3 regions of the Lelliottia sp. JS-SCA-14 genome follow, and region 1 is predicted to be linked to each of the others. Evidence: predicted binding sites of a transcription regulator. Region 1 holds the regulator's gene; each other region holds the start of a gene.

Region 1 (4,164 bases):
GGACATCTCGGAGGTATCGACGATCAGATCCGCGCGGGAACGCAGAGGCTCCAGCAGATCGCTCTCTTCGTCGATGGCGCTCTCAAGCGACAGATTCTTGCTGGACAGCGGGTGCAGACGGCGGGTGTCGCTGTAGCGACGGATCAGCGTGTTACGGTCAGCGTCCAGGAACAGCAGCTGAGGTGTGAAGTTCTCCGGCAGGCTGTTCATTGCCTGCTCGAAGATTTCCGGGGATTCCGGCATGTTACGCACGTCGATACTGACGGCGGCAGAGATTTGCCGGTCCGCGAGTGTCCGCGCCAGGTCAGGCAGCAGCACCACCGGAAGGTTGTCGACGCAGTAAAATCCCATATCTTCAAGGGCGCGCAAGGCCACGGATTTCCCCGAGCCTGAACGACCGCTGACGATCATCAGCACCATGTTCCGTTTCTCCTCACGACTGCAGATGTGAAGGCCATCTCCTGGTTACGCATCATCCTGATTGCCTTCCGCTTCGGTGATAATTTGGTACAGCTCTTCATCACTTTGGGCTGCGCGCAGACGGCGGCAAATGGTTTTATCCGCCAGACGTTTTGCCACCAGCGAAAGCGTATGCAGATGGGTTTTCGTCTGGTCAGCGGGCACCAGGAGAGCGAAAAGCAAATCCACCGGCTGGTTATCAATCGCATCAAAAGCGATCGGCGTTTCAAGCTGCACAAAAACGCCGACGGCGCGTAGTGTGTCTTCTTCCAGTTTGCCATGTGGAATGGCAATGCCATTGCCGATGCCGGTACTGCCCATTTTTTCACGGGTCAGAATGGCCTCGAACACCACCTGAGGTGGCAGGCTTAACTGTTTAGCGGCCAGTTCACTGATGATTTCCAGAGCGCGTTTTTTGCTCTGGCAGTGAACGCCACTGCGGGTACATTCCTGGTTAAGGACATGACTCAATTGAAGCGAGGAATCGTTGTTCATCATAATTTCACCTAAGCGCTAACTGTACAAATGGCCTGTTGTGTTTCACAACAGGCCGCCCTGCACCCGTTAACTGCCCGGACAATTAGTGTTGTTTCAGTTTATCTTTATGTTTATTAAGCTGTCGTGCCAGCTTGTCAATCAAGCCGTCGATAGCCGCATACATGTCTTGCCCTTCCGCACTGGCATGGATTTCGCCCCCGTTGATATGCAGGGTTGCGTCCGAGATATGAGTCACTTTCTCCACTTTTAACACAATGTAGACCTGGTTGATCCTCTCGAAATACTGCTCCAGCTTGGCGAATTTGGTATTCACAAAATCGCGCAGGGCTTCAGTGATCTCGACGTTGTGTCCTGTGATGTTGAGCTGCATAGTGTCTTCCTTATCGGTTGTGTCAAACCAGTTGTTTACGCTGGTTAGACGGCGGAATGGATAAAGACTCTCGATACTTCGCAACAGTACGACGTGCCACCATAATACCCTGATCGGACAGCATGGTGGTTAACTTACTGTCACTCAGTGGCTTCGCGGGGTTTTCCGCGGCGATCAACTTCTTCACCAGAGCACGAATGGCCGTCGACGAGGCTTCGCCGCCGCCCTCGGTATTCACATGGCTGGAGAAGAAATACTTAAGCTCAAAAATACCGCGCGGGCTGTGCAGATACTTCTGCGTAGTCACGCGCGAAATGGTCGATTCGTGCATCTCGACGGCCTGGGCGATATCCGCCAGCACCATCGGTTTCATAAACTCTTCGCCCTGATCGAAAAACGCCTGCTGCTGCTCGACAATACAGCGACTGACCCGGAGCAAGGTATCATTTCGGCTCTCGAGGCTTTTGATCAGCCATCGCGCTTCCTGAAGATTGCTGCGGATGTATTGATTGTCGGAATCGTTGCGCACGCTGGTGCACATGGAGGCGTATTGCTGGTTGATCTGCAGGCGAGGAATGCTGTCGGAATTGAGTTCAACGGTCCAGCGGCCATTGTGTTTGCGCACCAGCACGTCAGGGATCACATACTCGGGTTCGCCGGTCTGGATCGACTGTCCGGGGCGCGGATCGAGGGACTGAATCAGATTCACCGCCTCTTTCAGCACATCTTCTTTCAGACGCGTGATGCGCATCAGGGAGCGGAAGTCGTGATTCGCCAGCAGATCTAAATGCTCGCTGATGATCAGCCGCGCTTCGTCGATCCACGGCGTCTCTTTGGCGAACTGGGAGAGCTGGATCAACAGACAATCGCGCAGATCTTTCGCTGCGACACCGACCGGATCAAAGCGCTGGATGCGCTTGAGCACCGCTTCGATCTCATCGAGATCGATATCGCCGTTGCCGACGCTCTCCAGAATATCTTCCAGCGAGACGGTCAAATAGCCGGTGTCATCCACGGCATCGACAATGGAGGTGGCAATCGCGCGATCGGTTTCGGTGAACGGCGTGAGCTCCACCTGCCACATCAGATAATCCTGCAGCGACTGGGTGGTTTCACCCTGATAGACGGGTAACTCGTCGTCCTGGTAGTCTGCACGCGTGCCGGAAGGCGTTCCGGCGGTGTAGATCTCATCCCAACTGGCATCGAGCGGGAGCTCGTCGGGCATCTCTTTTTGTTCGAGTGCGTCTGCCGTATCAAGGGATTCGGTGTCCTGCTTTTCCTGGGTATCTACCTCGTCATGAAGATCGGTTTGCTCCAGCAGTGGATTGCTATCCAGCGCTTGCTGGAGTTCCTGCTGAAGTTCTAACGTGGACAGCTGCAACAGACGGATCGCCTGTTGTAGCTGTGGCGTCATCGCCAGTTGCTGGCTGAGCCTTAATTGCAAACCTTGCTTCATGTTCAGAGCGTTTTTCCCCGCTTTGGCGTGACTTAACCTCTACCCTATCAGAGTCTGAAGTCTTCCCCAAGGTACACGCGCTTCACATGCTCGTCTTCGAGGATCTCAAGTGGCGTGCCGTGGGCGATTAAATGGCCCTGGCTGACGATATAAGCGCGTTCACAAACCGCCAGCGTTTCACGTACGTTGTGGTCAGTAATGAGCACACCGAGGCCGCTGTCGCGCAGATGTTCGATAATTCGCTTGATGTCGATGACGGAGATCGGGTCAACGCCCGCAAAAGGTTCATCCAGCAGGATAAATTTCGGATTCGCTGCAAGGGCGCGGGCGATTTCCACGCGGCGGCGTTCACCACCGGAGAGGGCCTGACCCAGACTGTCGCGCAGATGTTCGATGTGGAACTCTTCCATCAGCTCGTTGGCGCGATCCTGACGCTGTTCGGAGGTCAAATCATCACGGATTTGCAGGACCGCCATCAGGTTGTCGAAGACGCTCAGGCGGCGGAAAATCGACGCTTCCTGCGGCAGATAGCCAATCCCACGGCGCGCGCGGGCATGCAGCGGCAGCAGGCTGATGTCTTCATCATCAATGATGATGTTGCCCGCATCGCGCGGAACAATGCCGACGACCATGTAAAAAGTGGTGGTTTTGCCCGCACCGTTTGGGCCGAGCAGGCCCACGATTTCACCGGAGTTCACGGTCAGACTGACATCTTCCACGACGCGGCGGCCTTTATAGGCTTTGGCGAGGTTCTTTGCAGTTAATGTTGCCATAACGAATTAGTTACTCTTTTTCTGTGCCGGGGCCTGAGCTTTGTTCTTGTCCTGCAGCTGAGAAGGAACCAGAACGGTGGTGACGCGCTTACCTTTTTCGCTGAAAGCTTGCATTTTCTGCTCTTTCACGAGGTAAGTGATCTTATCGCCGGTGATGTTGCTATCCAGCTGTTCCAGATAGGCATTGCCGGTCAGGATGACGAGATCTTTCGCCAGCTCATAATGCATATGAGACGCGCGGCCTTTTACCGGCTTGCCGTTATCCTGCATCTGGTAGAAGGTGGCCGGATTGCCGTAGCCATCAATAATCTCTTTGCCCTGTTCGCCGCCCGGACGGGTGACAACCACTTTATCGGCGTTGATTTTGATCGTGCCCTGGGTCATGACCACGTTGCCGGTGAAGGTCACGACGTTACCCTGCATATCAAGCGACTGAGTGTCAGATTCGATATGAATCGGCTGCTCGGTGTCGCCCGTTACAGCAAGCGCGGGGAGGCTGGCGGCCAGCAGCGCGCTGGCAATGATAACTTTAAGGCTGAGTTTGTTTGTTTTGAATTTCATAGGAGGTTCTAACCTTTTCAATCAGCTCGGCGTTTTTGCTGCGTAAG
Region 2 (4,164 bases), 2.0 Mb from region 1:
CTGCAAGGGCTGACGCTGAATCGTCGCCCGGTGCAGGCCGCAGCTATCGGCTACTTCTGGGGTCTGGGCCTGTTTGGCTCGGGCATTAACTGGGTGTACGTCAGCATCGCGCAGTTTGGCGGGATGCCTGGCCCGGTGAACGTCTTCCTGGTCGTGCTGCTGGCGGCGTATCTCTCGCTGTATACGGGTCTGTTCGCGGGCATTCTCTCGCGCCTGTGGCCGAAAACAAACTGGCTGCGCGTCGCCATTGCCGCTCCCGTGGTCTGGCAGATTACCGAATTCCTGCGCGGCTGGGTGTTGACCGGTTTCCCGTGGCTCCAGTTCGGCTATAGCCAGATTGATGGCCCGCTGAAAGGGCTGGCCCCGGTGATGGGCGTGGAAGCAATCAACTTCCTGCTGATGGTGGTGAGCGGCCTGCTGGTGCTGGCTCTGGTAAGCCGCAACTGGAAACCGCTGGTTGCCGCCGTTGTCCTCTTCGCCCTTCCTTTCCCGCTGCGCTTTATCCAGTGGTTTACCCTGGAGCCGGAACGCGCCACCCAGGTATCGATGGTGCAAGGGGATATCCCGCAGTCGCTGAAATGGGATGAGAATCAGCTGATTAATACGCTGAAAATCTATCTTGATGCGACGCAAAAAGAGATGGGAAAATCCAGTCTGATCATCTGGCCGGAGTCTGCGATTCCGGATCTGGAGATTAACCAGCAGCGTTTCCTGAGCATGATGGACGATCTCCTGCGCGCCAAAAACAGCACGCTGATCACCGGGATTGTCGATGCGCGTCTGAACAAGCAGAACCGTTACGACACCTACAACACCATCATCACCCTCGGAAAAGACAATCCGTACAGCTACGAATCGGCGAATCGCTACAACAAAAATCACCTGGTGCCATTTGGTGAGTTTGTGCCGCTGGAATCGATTCTGCGCCCGCTGGCGCCGTTCTTCGACTTGCCGATGTCCTCCTTTAGCCGGGGTTCATACGTTCAGCCGCAGCTTCATGCGCACGGCTTCGCGTTGACGCCAGCGATCTGCTACGAAATCATCCTGGGCGAACAGGTGCGCGATAACTTCCGTCCGGATACGGATTATCTGCTGACCATCTCCAACGATGCCTGGTTCGGTAAGTCGATTGGCCCGTGGCAGCACTTCCAGATGGCGCGTATGCGCTCGCTTGAGCTGGCGCGTCCGCTGCTGCGCAGCACCAACAACGGGATTACGGCGGTGATTGGTCCGAAAGGCGAAATTCAGGCGATGCTCCCGCAGTTCACTCGTGCGGTGTTGACCACCAAAGTCACGCCAACGACGGGTCTGACGCCATATGCCCGCACCGGCAACTGGCCGCTGTGGATCCTGACCGCGCTGTTTGGTTTTGGCGCGGTGTTGATGAGCCTTCGTCAGCGTCGTAGATAATCCTCTCTGGCGGGTGGCGCTGCGCTTACCCGCCCTACAAAACACATCCCTGTAGGCCGGGTAAGGCGTAGCCGCCACCCGGCTCGTGTTCCCGTGCGAATTTCTGGCGGGTGGCGCTACGCTTACCCGCCCTACAAAACCCATCCCCGCCACCCGGCAAATCCCCTCGAAATTCCATTTCTGGCACGCCTATTGCTTTGTTAAATCACAGATTCAGTCGTTTGGCTTAACGTGCAACCTGGTCGCACCACCGCAGTTCATCGGTAGCACCGAAACGGTGCAGGCAGATATTTTTGCCTCTGAATGGTGCGGCGCGCTTCGCAAAAATAAACAATAACGCAGCAAAATCTTTACATTAAGCCAGACTAAATGTTAACAAGCTTGCATAACACTGCACTCGCATCGCGCGAGATATAACAACATCACAATGGGTATCAATGCGTCATTGGCGCAGATAATAAAGGAGTTGGGTATGCAATTACGTAAACTGGCCACAGCAATGCTGGTAATGGGGATGTCCGCAGGCGTCGTTCACGCTGAAGACGCTCCGGCTGCCGGGAGCACTCTCGACAAGATTGCCAAAAATGGCGTGATCGTGGTCGGCCACCGTGAATCTTCCGTCCCGTTCTCATACTACGACAACACGCAAAAAGTCGTAGGCTACTCTCAGGACTACTCCAACGCGATCGTAGAAGCGGTCAAGAAGAAGCTTAACAAACCTGATCTGCAGGTGAAGCTGATTCCAATTACGTCGCAAAACCGTATTCCCCTGCTGCAAAACGGCACCTTCGATTTTGAGTGTGGCTCCACCACCAACAACCTTGAGCGTCAGAAACAAGCGGCCTTCTCCGACACCATCTTCGTGGTTGGCACGCGTCTGCTGACCAAAAAAGGCGGCGAGATTAAAGACTTCGCAGACCTGAAGGGCAAAGCGGTCGTTGTCACTTCCGGTACCACTTCTGAAGTGCTGCTGCACAAGCTGAACGACGAGAAGAAACTGGATATGCGCATCATCAGCGCCAAAGACCACGGTGACTCTTTCCGTACCCTGGAAAGCGGCCGCGCGGTGGCATTCATGATGGATGACGCGCTGCTGGCGGGCGAACGTGCGAAGGCGAAGAAACCGGACAACTGGGAAATCGTCGGCACGGCACAGTCGAAAGAAGCGTACGGCTGTATGCTGCGTAAAGACGACGCGGACTTCAAAAAACTGATCGATGACACCATCGCCAAAGTCCAGACCTCCGGCGAAGCGGAAAAATGGTTCGATAAGTGGTTCAAGAACCCGATTCCACCAAAAAATCTCAACATGAACTTTGAACTGTCTGACGACATGAAAGCCCTGTTCAAAGAACCAAACGATAAAGCACTGAACTAATTAGAACCATTAGGGGCGGGACCTCCTGCCCTCTCGATTGTCGGGAAGCGCGGACAGACTATACGTTGAGTGGTCGTTCCCCACTCAGCGCGAACATTGAGCTTCTCACCAATCTTCGAGGGTAGCGCTGCTACCCTTTTTTTTCTGGAGTTTATTATGTCAATAGACTGGAACTGGGGCATTTTTCTGCAACAAGCCCCGTTCGGCAACACCACCTATTTAGGCTGGCTGTGGAGCGGCTTTCAGGTCACCGTTGCGTTATCGATAACGGCCTGGATTATCGCCTTCCTGGTCGGTTCGCTGTTCGGTATTTTACGTACCGTCCCGAATCGTTTTCTCTCTTCTCTCGGCACCCTGTACGTGGAACTGTTCCGCAACGTTCCACTCATCGTGCAGTTCTTTACCTGGTATCTGGTGGTTCCTGAACTGCTGCCGGAAAACCTCGGCATGTGGTTTAAATCGGAACTCGACCCGAACATACAGTTCTTTGTCTCGTCGATGCTCTGTCTTGGGCTGTTTACCGCTGCACGCGTGTGCGAGCAGGTGCGAGCCGCCATTCAGTCGCTGCCACGCGGGCAAAAAAACGCAGCTCTGGCGATGGGCCTGACGCTGCCGCAAAGCTATCGCTACGTGCTGCTGCCGAACGCCTATCGGGTGATCGTCCCGCCGATGACCTCCGAGATGATGAACCTGGTGAAAAACTCGGCCATCGCCTCCACCATCGGTCTGGTCGATATGGCCGCGCAGGCGGGCAAGCTGCTGGATTACTCCGCCCACGCGTGGGAATCCTTCACCGCCATTACCGTGGCCTACGTGCTGATTAACGCATTCATCATGCTGGTGATGAACCTGGTTGAACGTAAAACTCGCCTGCCGGGCAATCTGGGGGGCAAATAATGTACGATTTTGACTGGAGTTCCATTGTACCCGCCATGCCCTATCTGCTCGACGGGCTGGTCATCACCTTAAAAATCACCGCCATTGCTATCGTCATTGGTATTGTCTGGGGGACGATCCTCGCGGTCATGCGCCTGTCGAGCTTTAAACCGCTCGCCTGGTTCGCCACGGCCTACGTCAACGTCTTCCGCTCGATTCCGCTGGTGATGGTGCTGCTGTGGTTTTACCTGATCGTTCCCGGCCTACTGCAAAACGTGCTGGGGCTGTCGCCGAAAACCGATATCCGCCTGATCTCGGCCATGGTGGCGTTCTCGATGTTTGAGGCCGCGTACTATTCCGAAATTATTCGCGCGGGTATTCAGAGCATCTCCCGCGGACAATCGAGCGCGGCGCTGGCCCTGGGGATGACCCACTGGCAGTCCATGAAGCTCATTATTTTACCCCAGGCGTTTCGCGCCATGGTCCCGCTGCTGCTGACC
Region 3 (4,164 bases), 550 kb from region 1:
TGAGCGGCAGCGGAACCGCCGAACCCAGCAGCGGCAGCAGCCACGGCGCAGCCACCCCGCCCGCGATGCAGCACAGGGCCAGCAGCACTACGCTCGCCGTCATCAGGGCCGGTGCGCAGCGGGCGTTTTCCGCCTCGCGGGTGCGCGGTGCGCCGAGGAAGGTGACGCCGTAGACTTTCGCCATACACATCACCGCCAGCGCGCCGGTGATCGCCAGACCGACAGCCAGCATCGGCCCCAGCAGACGGGCGACAAAGACATCGCTCTGGCCGAGAGCAAAGAAGGACTGATAGATCACCCACTCACCGGCAAAGCCGTTGAGCGGCGGCAGCGCGGCCATCGCCATCAAACCGACCAGCATGGCGAGCGAAATCAGCGGCATTTTTTTGCCAATACCGCCGAGCTTCTCGATATCGCGATGCCCGGTGCGGAACCAGACGCTGCCCGCCCCGAGGAACAGCGTGCTTTTAAACAGGCTGTGGTTAACGAGGTGATATAGCCCGCCGATGAAGCCACAGGCGATCAGCGCCGGATGGTTCAGCGCCAGGCCGGTCAGCCCCGCGCCCAGACCGAGCAGGATGATGCCGATGTTCTCCAGGGTGTGATACGCCAGCAGACGCTGGATGTTGTGCTCCATCAGGGCGTACAGGCCGCCGACAAAGGCGGTGATCATCCCGGCAATCAGCAGCACTACGCCCCACCACAGCGGCGGCTGGCCGCCAATCAGGGAAAGGGTCAGGATGCCGAACAGACCGACTTTCATCACCACCGTCGAAAACAGCGTCGCGGCGGGGGCGGACGCATTGGCATGCGCCTGCGGTACCCAGCCGTGCAGGGGAATAATCCCCGCCAGCAGACCAAAGCCGACCACGCCCAGCAGCCAGATATCCGCCCCGAACGGCAGCATCTGCGCGCGGGCGCTCAGGAGATCCAGATCCAGCGTGCCGTAGCGCTGCCACACCAGCCAGCAGGTCAGCGCCAGCAGAACGGTGCCGAGGCGCCCGAGGGCAAACCACAGTTTCCCGGACTGGCTGCACCCGGTCAGGAACACGCCGCACAGGGCCATGATTTCCGCCATCACCACCAGCGCCGCCAGATTGCTGGCGACCACCGTACAGACGGCGGCGGCGAGCAGGAGATTGACCAGCAGACCGTTGGGTTTGGTCTGCGGATGGCGATGCCAGTCAATATTGAACAGGCTGACAAACAGGCCGCACAGGCCAAAGGTGATGAGCCAGATCGCGTTCAGCGGCGTGAGCTGGACGGTGTGGCGAACCAGCGGCATCACGCCTTGCGCATGCAGACCGCCGGTAAGCACCATAAATCCGGCGCAGGTTGTGATCGCACTCCCCAGCGCGCCGCCGATCCCGGCGGTCCATCCGCTGAGGGTTTTGTGGAACGAGAAGAGCAGCGACAGCACGGCCGCGGCCACAAACCAGGCCACGGCGCTGTTAATCAGAGTCACAGCGTTCATTTCGCCCCCTCGTTTTGCGCCTGGAACAGCGACAGATCGCCAAAATCGGTGTTTATCGTCAGCTCGCGTTTGCGTTTACTGGTGCGCGCGATATCGCGGATGTTAACCAGAATCAGCGCTTTGGTCGGGCAGGTGCGCACGCACGCCGGGCCTTGCTCATCGAAGCTGCACAGATCGCACTTCACCGCCACGGCGCGCACGCCCGGCACCCAGTCCAGCAGGCTGCTGACGCGGGCCGGTGCGGGAGGCGCTGGCGGCGCTTTTGGCGAGTTGGCGTTGGCCGGAATATGCAGCGGACGGCTGCCGGAAAATTCAATCGCGCCAAACGGACAGGCGATGCCGCACAGCTTGCAGCTCACGCACAGGCTCTCGTTCAGCTGCACCGCGCCATCGATACGGGTGATGGCATTCACAGGACAGACGCCCGCGCAGGGGGCATCCTCACATTGATGGCAGAGCTGCGGGGCAGACTCTTTTTCATTACGCATAACGCGCAGGCGCGGCATCGACTGCAGCCCGTGCAGACGGTGTGTTTCGGAACACGCCGCTTCACAGGTGTGGCAGCCAATACAGACCGTCGAGTCAGCAATTACAAAACGGTTCACCGGGTAGTCCTCAGGACAGTGTCATTTTTGACGACGACGTGCCATCTCGACACATCTCGACACGTAAACATCAGGCGGTGCGCGATTCGCTCACCAGTTCGTGCAGATTCACCGGGAGGTTGTGTTCCACCGCCGCATAGAGGCCGTCGTACACCGGCGCGATTTTTTCCAGATAGTGTTCAAGCACCTGGTGGCGATCGCGGGTGCTGACGTGACCGTCAACCATGCCGTCGGTCATCAGCTGTGCCTGGGCAATGCGCTGCCTTTCGCCGTCTTTGGTTTCGACGTGGTATTCGATGACGTGGCTGTTGAAGTTGTCCGCCAGGGTGACGTAAATCGTGAAGTGGCCGAAGAGGATGAAGCACAGATCCTCCTGCGCCGCGCAGCTCATGGCGTGGTGCAGATGGGCTTTTGACAGGGTGATGCCCTGAACCAGTGAGTTGCAGTAGAGGTGCCACTGCTCCTGTAATTGTTGATGGCGTTGCGCGATGTAATCCGCTTTTTCGCTAAGTTCCCAAATAGTCATCTCAGGTATCCGGTTAATGGAGATGAGGGCTGTTAAGCAGATTTTGTGCCAGTTTTTATCATGCTGATATTTATCGATTTTTCATCATCATCACTGTCAACATCAGCGTGTCGACGTGTCATTTCGTCAGCGCCGACATCGTCACGCCTTATCTCAAATTAAGCTGGCATCGTTATTGCATTAACGCCTAAAACATCAGGAGGCGTCATGCACGAAATCACCCTCTGCCAGCGCGCGCTGGAACTTATCGAACAGCAGGCGAAGCAGCATCACGCGAAACGCGTCACCGGCGTGTGGCTGAAAGTCGGGGCGTTTTCCTGCGTCGAGCCCAGCGCCCTGACCTTTTGCTTTGAGCTGGTGTGCCGCGACACGCTGGCGGAAGGCTGCGAGCTGCATCTCGAAGAGCAGCAGGCCGAATGCTGGTGTGAGACCTGCCAGCAGTACGTCACGCTGCTGTCATCGAAAGTGCGAAGCTGCCCGCAGTGTCAAAACACCGGGCTGAGGATCGTCGCGGACGACGGCTTGCAGATCCAGCGCCTCGAAATAGACCAGGAGTAAATCATGTGTAGTACCTGCGGTTGCGCCGAAGGCAACCTGTATATCGAAGGGGACGAGCATCGCCCCCACTCCGCGTTTCGCTCCGCGCCCTTTTCTCCCCCCCCGCGCAACGTATCAGCGTTGACCGGCCTGCGCTTTGCGCCGAAGCCATCGGACGAAGGCGACCTGCATTACGGCCACGGCGAAGCGGGCACCCACGCGCCGGGCATGAGCCAGCGTAAAATGCTGGAGGTGGAGATCAACGTGCTGGACAAAAATAACCAGCTCGCCGCCCGCAACCGCGCGCGCTTCGCCGCTCGCCAGCAGCTGGTGCTGAACCTGGTTTCCAGCCCCGGCTCCGGCAAAACCACCCTGCTGACGGAAACCCTCAAACGCCTGAACCAGCGCGTCCCGTGCGCGGTGATCGAAGGCGATCAGCAGACCGTGAATGACGCCGCGCGTATTCGTCAAACCGGCACCCCGGCGATTCAGGTGAATACCGGTAAAGGCTGTCATCTGGATGCGCAGATGATTGCCGACGCCGCGCCGCGTCTCCCCCTCCCTGATACGGGCATTCTGTTTATCGAGAACGTGGGCAACCTCGTCTGCCCGGCCAGTTTCGACCTCGGTGAACGGCATAAAGTGGCGGTGCTCTCCGTCACCGAAGGGGAGGACAAACCGCTGAAATACCCGCATATGTTTGCCGCCGCCTCGCTAATGCTGCTCAACAAAATCGACCTGCTGCCGTACCTCGACTTCGACGTCGAGAAGTGCCTGGCCTGCGCCAGGGAAGTGAACCCGGAGATTGAAATCCTGATGGTCTCCGCCACCAAAGGCGACGGCATGGAGAGCTGGCTGAGCTGGCTGGAGAACGAGCGATGTGCATAGGCGTTCCAGGACAGATTCGCGCCATCGACGGCAACCAGGCTAAAGTCGAAGTCTGCGGGGTGCTGCGCGATGTCGATCTCACACTGGTGGGCGTTGTGGATGAAAACGGCGCCTCGCGCCTCGGTCAGTGGGTG

What was found. The regulator sigma-54, encoded in region 1, starts transcription at its own class of promoters, with help from an activator protein. The targets are predictions, from matches to a motif close to GTTGGCACANNTTTCGCTNT.
Region 2: a site for sigma-54 is predicted at 1,590-1,609, ahead of U9O48_RS06805 (amino acid ABC transporter substrate-binding protein). Genes of this name have one in related genera too.
Region 3: a site for sigma-54 is predicted at 2,639-2,658, ahead of hycA (formate hydrogenlyase regulator HycA). Genes of this name have one in related genera too.

Annotation. Positions count from the first base shown of each region.
Region 1 covers NZ_CP141606.1:4,300,113-4,304,276, reverse strand. The annotation lists gene rapZ (RNase adapter RapZ) at 1-420, opposite strand, end outside; gene ptsN (PTS IIA-like nitrogen regulatory protein PtsN) at 466-957, opposite strand; gene hpf (ribosome hibernation promoting factor) at 1,040-1,327, opposite strand; gene rpoN (RNA polymerase factor sigma-54) at 1,350-2,783, opposite strand; gene lptB (LPS export ABC transporter ATP-binding protein) at 2,831-3,556, opposite strand; gene lptA (lipopolysaccharide ABC transporter substrate-binding protein LptA) at 3,563-4,117, opposite strand; gene lptC (LPS export ABC transporter periplasmic protein LptC) at 4,086-4,164, opposite strand, start outside.
Region 2 covers NZ_CP141606.1:1,452,157-1,456,320, reverse strand. The annotation lists gene lnt (apolipoprotein N-acyltransferase) at 1-1,410, shown strand, start outside; gene U9O48_RS06805 (amino acid ABC transporter substrate-binding protein) at 1,883-2,788, shown strand; gene U9O48_RS06800 (amino acid ABC transporter permease) at 2,945-3,685, shown strand; gene gltK (glutamate/aspartate ABC transporter permease GltK) at 3,685-4,164, shown strand, end outside.
Region 3 covers NZ_CP141606.1:3,753,090-3,757,253, forward strand. The annotation lists gene hycC (formate hydrogenlyase subunit 3) at 1-1,474, opposite strand, end outside; gene U9O48_RS17465 (4Fe-4S dicluster domain-containing protein) at 1,471-2,079, opposite strand; gene hycA (formate hydrogenlyase regulator HycA) at 2,150-2,605, opposite strand; gene hypA (hydrogenase maturation nickel metallochaperone HypA) at 2,813-3,163, shown strand; gene hypB (hydrogenase nickel incorporation protein HypB) at 3,167-4,030, shown strand; gene U9O48_RS17485 (HypC/HybG/HupF family hydrogenase formation chaperone) at 4,021-4,164, shown strand, end outside.